DNA from 4 places in the Kluyvera ascorbata genome. Region 1 is predicted to be linked to each of the others. Evidence: predicted binding sites of a transcription regulator. Region 1 holds the regulator's gene; each other region holds the start of a gene.
The links. The regulator PurR, encoded in region 1, represses purine synthesis genes. The targets are predictions, from matches to a motif close to CANGCAAACGTTTGCNTG.

Region 1 (2,206 bases):
GTTAATTTTCATGCTCAAGCTCCGAGTGGCCGCACAACAGACGCGGCATAAGGACATAATGCAAAAGCATGACATTAATCACAGAAAAACAGAAGTGTACAAAACTGCAAAAGATTATTGCGAATTCGGTAACAATCAGACAGGAGGGAGCGGACGCTCCCCCGCAGAGGAATTAATGCAGAACGGCAGTCAACGCGGCAGCGACGATCAGCGCCAGCGTAATAACGGTGGTAGAGAGCGACAGCTTAAGTTCGGTACTCATCAATTTTTTCTCCTTTTTATTTCCACAGCAAAACTGAGCTAACTCATTTTTGCACAGTATTGCGCAAAAATCTTCACAGTTTTAGCAGGATGTTGTTTTTTGCTCTTCCACTTTGCGCCAGGATAAGTCAGAATTCGACGCTTATTTATAAGCGTACCGGCCATTGACCCCCTCCTGTCGTCCTGTATCGTTTTCCCGGCGAATCGCAATCCATAAAATTGCGTCAGGGTGTGTGAAGGCAAACGTTTTCCTTTCGATTTTATCAGGGGCAGGCCAGGGTCTGGAGTGAAATGGAATGGCAACTATTAAAGATGTAGCGAAGCGCGCAAACGTTTCCACTACAACCGTATCACATGTAATTAACAAGACGCGTTTTGTTGCTGAAGAGACGCGTGAAGCCGTCTGGGCGGCAATCAAAGAGCTGCACTACTCGCCAAGCGCCGTTGCCCGTAGCCTCAAGGTTAACCATACCAAATCGATTGGTTTACTGGCGACCAGCAGCGAAGCGGCCTACTTTGCCGAAATTATCGAAGCCGTTGAGAAAAACTGCTTTGAGAAAGGCTATACCCTGATTCTGGGTAACGCCTGGAACAACCTGGAAAAGCAGCGCGCCTACCTGTCAATGATGGCGCAAAAGCGCGTCGATGGCCTGCTGGTCATGTGCTCTGAGTACCCAGAGTCGCTGCTGTCGATGCTGGAAGAGTACCGTCACATCCCGATGGTCGTCATGGACTGGGGCGAAGCCAAAGCAGACTTTACCGACTCCGTTATTGATAACGCATTTGAAGGTGGTTACACCGCGGGCCGTTACCTGATTGAGCGCGGACACCGCGATATTGGCGTGATCCCAGGCCCTCTGGAGCGTAACACCGGCGCAGGCCGTCTTGCGGGCTTTATGAAAGCCATGGAAGAAGCGCAAATTAACGTGCCAGCCAACTGGATTGTGCAGGGTGACTTTGAGCCAGAGTCAGGTTATCGCGCCATGCAACAAATTCTGTCACAGCATCCGCGCCCTACCGCTATCTTCTGCGGCGGGGACATTATGGCGATGGGTGCCCTGTGTGCGGCAGATGAGATGGGGCTGCGCGTGCCGCAGGATATTTCGCTCATCGGCTATGATAACGTGCGCAACTCACGTTTCTTCACCCCAGCGCTGACCACCATTCATCAGCCGAAAGATTCACTCGGCGAAACGGCCTTCAATATGCTGATGGATCGCATCGTCAGCAAACGCGAGACGTCTCAATCGATTGAGGTGCATCCGCGCCTTATCGAACGTCGTTCCGTGGCCGACGGTCCGTTCCGCGACTATCGCCGCTAAGCATGACCCGCGGACACCCTACTCGGGTGTCCGCAGCCACTCTTCATTTAACGTTTCGCTATCCCCCAGATACTCCAGCAACCAGTTAAGCGCCGGCGACGCTTCGCTTTGCTGCCACGTCAGACAACAGGCGGCATCCGGGAACGGGTTCTCAAGCTGTAACACGACCCACTCTCCGCTTTCCAGCCACGGCTGCGCCTGATGTCCTGGCACCATCGCCGCACAAAGCCCCGCCGAGATACAGGTTTCCGCTGAGGCCCAATCCGGCACGACCACGCGTTTTTGGTTATCGAGCAGCCAGGTCGTTCGCTTCGGCAGAGATCGCGACGTATCTTCACGCACCAGCGACGGCCAGTTGCGCAACACGTCGTCGCTCAGTGGACCGTCCATTCGAGCCAACGGATGCGTACTGGCGACCACGCAATGCCAGTTGAGCATCCCCATATCACGGAAAGCGAAACGGCCACCGACCGGAATCGCCTGGGTTGCGCCAATCGCCAGTTCCACACGACCGTCCGCCAGCGCATCCCAGACGCCGTTGAATACCTCCTGGTAAACAATCAGTTCCACATCGCTGAAATGACGATAGAAATCGACGATCAGCTGGCGAGTTCGCTGGGGCT
Region 2 (2,206 bases), 1.3 Mb from region 1:
CAGGAATCCTTTTCTGCTCACAGGCGTCAATTAGCGCCTGTAAGTTGCTGCCGCTGCCGGAAATCAGCACCACGATATTTTTCATTTATTCGATGACCACACGCTGTTCGGAATCAGAGGCTTTGATATAGCCGATTTTCCACGCGTTTTCACCTTTTTCGTTCATCAGCGCAATGGCTTTGTCAGCCTGGTCAGCCGCCAGCGCGATAACCATGCCCACGCCGCAGTTGAAGGTACGGTACATTTCATGCTGACTCACGTTACCGGCATCCTGTAGCCAGTTGAATACTGCTGGCCACTGCCAGGAGGATTCATCAATAACGGCCTGAGTATTGTCTGGCAGCACGCGCGGGATATTTTCCCAGAAGCCGCCACCGGTCAGGTGCGCAATGGCGTGAACATCAACGCTGGCGATCAGTTCCAGGATAGATTTCACATAGATGCGGGTCGGTGCCAGCAGATGGTCAGCCAGTGTTTTGCCTTCAAGCTGGGTGGTGTCCGGGTTGCAGCCGCTGACTTCAACAATTTTACGCACCAGCGAATAGCCGTTGGAGTGCGGGCCGCTGGAGCCGAGGGCAATCAGCACGTCACCGTCGGTCACTTTGCTGCCATCAATGATTTCTGATTTCTCAACGACGCCGACGCAGAAACCGGCCACATCGTAATCTTCACCGTGGTACATGCCCGGCATTTCAGCGGTTTCGCCGCCAACCAGCGCACAGCCAGACTGCAGGCAGCCTTCAGCGATGCCGTTGATAACGCTTGCTGCGGTATCGACGTCGAGCTTACCGGTCGCATAGTAGTCGAGGAAGAACAGTGGCTCAGCGCCCTGAACCACCAGGTCGTTTACGCACATTGCCACGAGATCGATCCCGATGGTGTCGTGACGTTTTAAATCCATCGCTAAACGCAATTTGGTACCAACGCCGTCAGTGCCGGAAACCAGCACCGGTTCGCGATATTTTTGTGGCAGCGCGCACAGTGCGCCGAAACCGCCTAATCCACCCATCACTTCTGGACGGCGAGTTTTCTTCACCACCCCTTTGATACGGTCAACCAGAGCGTTTCCTGCGTCAATATCAACACCGGCATCTTTATAGCTGAGAGAGGTTTTGTCGGTCACTGCTAAGTCTCCACGCGTTTGCGATAGCAAGAAAAATCGGCGCAATTCTATCAGTCCAGGCAAACGTTTGCGAGCCTATTCTGATCCCAATTTTCGTGGCCCGGTTTTTCCATCGTTTCCATCAATATATCGGTCAAATATGATACTGCTCACGAAAATGAAACCGGGTACACCCTTGTTCTTGCATCCATTACGGCGAATCCACATCATGTCACTGAAACCGGTTTCTGTTTTTGTTTCAGCAGAGCCAATAGCAGATGTGAAAACGGCCACAAGGGATGAACGGAATGAAGATTGCTGCCTTTGATATTGGAGGTACGGCGTTAAAGATGGGCGTTGTTGCCGCAAGCGGTGAACTGCTCGAAAAAGGAAAACAGCCCATCAGCGACAGCGATGGCGACCAGATTCTGGCGGCAATGGAAAGTTGGATTGCGGCCCATCCTGAATGCACCGGTATCGCTATCAGCGCGCCGGGCTACGTTAACCCCCATACCGGTTATATCGAAATGGGCGGTGCCATTCGTAAATTCGATAACTTTGCCATTAACGCGTGGCTGGAAGAACGAACCGGGCTTCCGGTCGCTATTGAGAACGATGCGAACTGTGTGCTGTTGGCCGAGCGCTGGCAGGGCAAGGCTCGCGATATGGCTAACTGCCTGGTAATGACCATCGGCACCGGCATCGGCGGCGCTATCTTCTGTAACAACCAACTGGTGCACGGTGCCCGTTTTCGCGCTGGCGAATTCGGTTATATGCAAACCACCCGTCCCGGCGCTCGCGACGTTCGTCGCTACTCGATGAATGAAAACTGCACGTTGCGCGTGCTGCGCTATCGCTACGCGCAGCATATCGGCAAAACGCTGGACGAGGTGACGGGCGAGGAAATTTTTGACCGCTTTGAGGCGGGGGATGCCGTCTGCCAGCGGCTGGTGTCGGAGTTTCTCAATGATATCGGCACCGGCCTTTATAACCTGGTGAACCTGTTTGACCCGCAGACCATTTTCATCGGTGGCGGCATCGTGGAGCGGCCTGGCTTCCTGGCGCTGATGCGCGAACATCTGGCCTGGTTCGGCATCGCTGAAT
Region 3 (2,206 bases), 560 kb from region 1:
AAAAGCGTTCTGTGCATCGGCGGTTCCTGGCTGGTTCCGGCCGACGCGCTGGAAGCAGGCGACTACGATCGCATCACCAAACTGGCTCGCGAAGCGGTTGAAGGCGCGAAGCTGTAAGGTGTTCGTTGCGCCCGGTCTGATAGCCGGGTAAGCAAAAGAAGGGCGGGTATGCGTAAGCAGCCCGCCTTTTTTCTTATCCCTGAACGACGACTGCCGCCGCGGCGATTTTGGCGCGTTCCACGGCCTCTTCAACGCTGTCTGCGGTTGCCAGCGCGACGCCCATGCGACGAGAACCCGCGATATCTGGTTTGCCAAACAGGCGCAGCTGTACGCCAGCATCCAGCGCATTCTGCACGTTATCAAAGGTGACGTTGCGACTGGTCAGCGTCGGCAGCAGTACGGCAGAAGCGGACGGACCGTACTGACGGATGCCGCCAATCGGCAGCCCGAGGAAGGCGCGAACGTGCAGGGCAAATTCCGATACATCCTGCGAAATCAGCGTCACCATGCCGGTATCGTGCGGGCGAGGGGACACTTCGCTGAATACCACGTCGTCACCGCACACAAACAGCTCCACACCGAAGAGACCGTATCCGCCCAGCGCCAGCACGACCTCGCGGGCGATCTCCTGCGCGCGTGCCAGCGCCAGTTCGCTCATCTGTTGCGGCTGCCAGGATTCACGATAGTCGCCATCTTCCTGGCGATGGCCGACAGGAGCGCAGAAGTGCACGCCGTCGACGGCGTTAACGGTCAGTAGGGTGATTTCGAAATCAAAATTAACCACGCCTTCCACAATCACTCGGCCCGCACCGGCGCGACCGCCTTCCTGCGCATACTGCCAGGCCTGCGCCAGCTGGTCTTCATGGCGAATAAAGGTCTGGCCTTTTCCGGATGAACTCATGACGGGCTTCACGATGCACGGCAGACCGATATCGGTGACCGCCTCACGGAACTGCGCTTCGCTGTCGGCAAAGTGGTAGGCTGAGGTTGGAAGCTTGAGGGTTTCTGCCGCCAGACGGCGAATGCCTTCGCGGTTCATCGTCAATTTGGTCGCCCGGGCGCACGGCACCACCTTCTGGCCCGCCTGCTCAAGCTCAATCAGCGTATCCGTGGCGATGGCTTCGATTTCCGGGACGATAAAGTCCGGTTTTTCCTGCGCAACCAGCGCTTTCAGGACATTGCCATCGAGCATGTTGATAACGTAAGCGCGGTGCGCGACGTGCATCGCTGGCGCATCGGCGTAACGATCGACGGCGACCACTTCAATGCCTAAGCGCTGGCATTCGATCGCCACTTCTTTACCTAACTCACCTGAACCCAGAAGCATTACGCGCGTCGCAGCGGGACGCAAAGCTGTTCCTAATAACGTCATTACCCATTCCACCGTCTATCCAAAGTTTGGCACATTATAAACGAAAACGTTTGCGTCTGTCTTGCGAGTGGCACAAAAGGCTGATGAAACGTAGGATGAGGGGATAGGTTAAGTTGGCAATGAGCGCGACTTTTGCCAGGCTTAATAATGAATTAACACAACAAGAAGAATAACGAGATGCCACCTAAAGCGAAACGGATACCCCACACCATGACATTGCATGGTGATACGCGCGTCGATAACTACTACTGGCTTCGCGATGACACCCGCACCAAACCGGCGGTGCTTGACTATTTACAGCAGGAAAACGCCTACGGGCGCGAAGTGATGTCCTCCCAGCGCAGTCTACAGGATCGCGTGCTGAAAGAGATTGTCGACAGGATCCCACCGCGTGAGGTCTCCGCGCCTTATATCAAAAACGGTTATCGCTACCGCCAGGTTTTTGAGCCGGGACGCGAATATGCGATTTACCAACGTCAGGCGTTAGATAGTGATGAATGGACGTTGCTGATTGATGAAAATAAGCGGGCGGCGCACAGCGAGTTTTATACCCTGGGCGGGCTGAACGTAGCGCCGGACAATAACCTGCTGGCGGTGACCGAAGATTTCCTTTCCCGCCGTCAGTACAGCCTGCGTATTCGCCATCTGGAAAACGAAACCTGGCTGCCAGAAGTGATTGACGATGTCTCGCCGGGCGTGGTGTGGTCAAATGACTCCCGCGTGCTTTACTACGTTCGCCAGCACCCCACGACGCTGTTGCCGTGGCAGGTCTGGCGGCATCAGGTTGGGGCATCTACGGAACAAGATGAACTTATCTATGAGGAGCAGGACGAG
Region 4 (2,206 bases), 630 kb from region 1:
TCAGGTTTAATTCGCATTTTTCTCTCCCATCATATTCGCATCCAATGCATTGTCTGTTCTTCCGCTGCGTTACTTTCCCTTAAATAATAAAAGACCAATATGTTTAAATAAGCAACAATACGGGAATATAATGCAACCAGGGCCGGAAATAAAGCCCTGGATCACAATACTGGGAAAAATACTAGATGTGGGTAACGATTTCTTTAATCAGCGGCGGGCCTTTAAAAATAAAACCGGAATAAATCTGTACCAGAGACGCACCGGCTGCCATCTTCTCGCGCGCGGCAATCACCGAGTCGATACCGCCAACGCCAATAATAGGTAATTGACCTTTTAATTCGGCTGACAGCATACGAATAATTTCAGTGCTCTTTAATTGTAATGGACGACCACTTAAACCACCCATTTCATCGCAATTTTTCATCCCCTGAACCAGAGAACGATCCAATGTGGTATTGGTCGCAATCACCCCATCAATATTATGGCGAACTAAACTATCGGCCACCTGGATCAACTCTTCATGAGAAAGATCCGGCGCGATCTTCACCGCCACTGGAACAAATTTATGATGCTTTTGTTCAAGTTCAGATTGCTTATTTTTAATACCGGAAAGGAGATCGTCAAGCGCATCACCATATTGCAGCGTACGCAGCCCTGGGGTATTTGGTGAGGAGATATTAATCGCAATATAGCCCGCATAAGCGTAGATTTTTTCCATACAAATCAGATAGTCATCTTTGCCCTGCTCTACTGGCGTATCTTTATTCTTACCAATATTAATACCCAGAATTCCGTCGAAATGCGCTTTTTTTACGTTCTCGACCAGGTTATCAACGCCGTGGTTATTGAAGCCCATGCGGTTGATCAACCCCTCGGCATCGACCAGACGGAACAAGCGTGGCTTGTCGTTACCCGGCTGTGGGCGCGGCGTGACGGTTCCAATCTCAATAGAGCCGAATCCCATCGCCCCTAAGGCATCAATACATTCGCCGTCTTTATCCAGACCTGCGGCCAGACCCAGCGGATTTTTAAACGTCAGCCCCATGCAGGTCACCGGTTTTTCCGGTACTTTTTGACGCACGAGTGCTTCCAGCGGGGTGCCGGTGACGCGACGTAATTGTTGGAACGTTAATTCATGAGCGCGCTCTGGATCGAGCTGAAAAAGTGCTTTACGAACGAAGGGATAGTACATGAACTCTCCTGGATTCCCGGTGTGCAAACCGGGGGCGTATTATGTGCGATAACGCTCAAAAATGGAATTGACCTATGGCAAAAAAAACGCAATCGTTTTCCCTCCATTCAACCCCTACGTCACTCCGCATATGCATTTTCTGGTAATTCATCATCAGAAAAAGTATTTCGCCCTGGGTTTCCCCTCTGACACACTGATGCAAATGTTATCAATTTTAGATTAATGTTTGTTTTTAGTTATAAGGAGAGACCATGCGCGTCATTACTTTAGCAGGCAGCCCCCGTTTTCCTTCTCGCTCCAGCGCCCTGCTGGAGTATGCCCGGGAGAAACTCTCTGCCGCCGACGTTGAAGTTTTTCATTGGCATTTGCAGAACTTCGACCCCGAAGATCTGTTTCACGCCCGCTTTGACAGTCCCGCGCTGCAAACCTTAACCGAGCAGTTGGCACACGCCGATGGCTTGATTATCGCCACGCCGGTCTATAAGGCATCATTCGCTGGCGCATTAAAAGCGCTGCTGGATCTGCTGCCTGAGCGTGCGCTTGAAGGCAAAGTTGTGCTGCCACTGGCAACTGGCGGCACGGTGGCACATATGCTGGCGGTGGATTACGCCTTGAAACCAGTGCTCAATGCGTTGAAGGCCCAGGAGATCCTACAGGGGGTCTTTGCCGATGATAGCCAGGTGACCGATTATCAGCATAAGCCCCAGTTCAGCCCGAATCTGCACACGCGACTGGACAGCGCGCTGGAGACATTCTGGCAGGCATTGCATCGGCGGGACATCCAGGTTCCCACGTTAAGTGCCGCACGACTCACCGAACATGTTTGATAAAAAAAACGCCGCAGGGATAACCCAGCGGCGTTTTTGTTTGTATCGATAAAGTAGCCCGGCCGAGCAACGCGACGCCGGGAAAATCCCGGAGTCGGCGTTAACGCCTCGTCCGAGCTACGTATCAGGCTAATGCTTTCGCAATCTTCTCGTACAGATCGCCGGACAGGTTTTCCAGCCCTTTCAG

Region 2: purM (phosphoribosylformylglycinamidine cyclo-ligase) is a predicted target of PurR. The motif match lies at 1,180-1,197, and genes of this name have one in related genera.
Region 3: purT (formate-dependent phosphoribosylglycinamide formyltransferase) is a predicted target of PurR. The motif match lies at 1,412-1,429, and genes of this name have one in related genera.
Region 4: pyrD (quinone-dependent dihydroorotate dehydrogenase) is a predicted target of PurR. The motif match lies at 1,278-1,295, and genes of this name have one in related genera.

The regions. Positions count from the first base shown of each region.
Region 1 is NZ_CP096201.1:2,641,162-2,643,367, forward strand. It holds gene MY052_RS12495 (MFS transporter) at 1-12, opposite strand, end outside; gene cydH (cytochrome bd-I oxidase subunit CydH) at 173-262, opposite strand; gene purR (HTH-type transcriptional repressor PurR) at 558-1,583, shown strand; gene punR (DNA-binding transcriptional activator PunR) at 1,602-2,206, opposite strand, start outside.
Region 2 is NZ_CP096201.1:1,382,629-1,384,834, forward strand. It holds gene purN (phosphoribosylglycinamide formyltransferase) at 1-85, opposite strand, end outside; gene purM (phosphoribosylformylglycinamidine cyclo-ligase) at 86-1,123, opposite strand; gene bglK (beta-glucoside kinase BglK) at 1,411-2,206, shown strand, end outside.
Region 3 is NZ_CP096201.1:2,085,936-2,088,141, forward strand. It holds gene MY052_RS09885 (bifunctional 4-hydroxy-2-oxoglutarate aldolase/2-dehydro-3-deoxy-phosphogluconate aldolase) at 1-117, shown strand, start outside; gene purT (formate-dependent phosphoribosylglycinamide formyltransferase) at 194-1,372, opposite strand; gene ptrB (oligopeptidase B) at 1,550-2,206, shown strand, end outside.
Region 4 is NZ_CP096201.1:3,269,579-3,271,784, forward strand. It holds gene zapC (cell division protein ZapC) at 1-17, opposite strand, end outside; gene pyrD (quinone-dependent dihydroorotate dehydrogenase) at 182-1,192, opposite strand; gene ssuE (NADPH-dependent FMN reductase) at 1,444-2,019, shown strand; gene pepN (aminopeptidase N) at 2,144-2,206, opposite strand, start outside.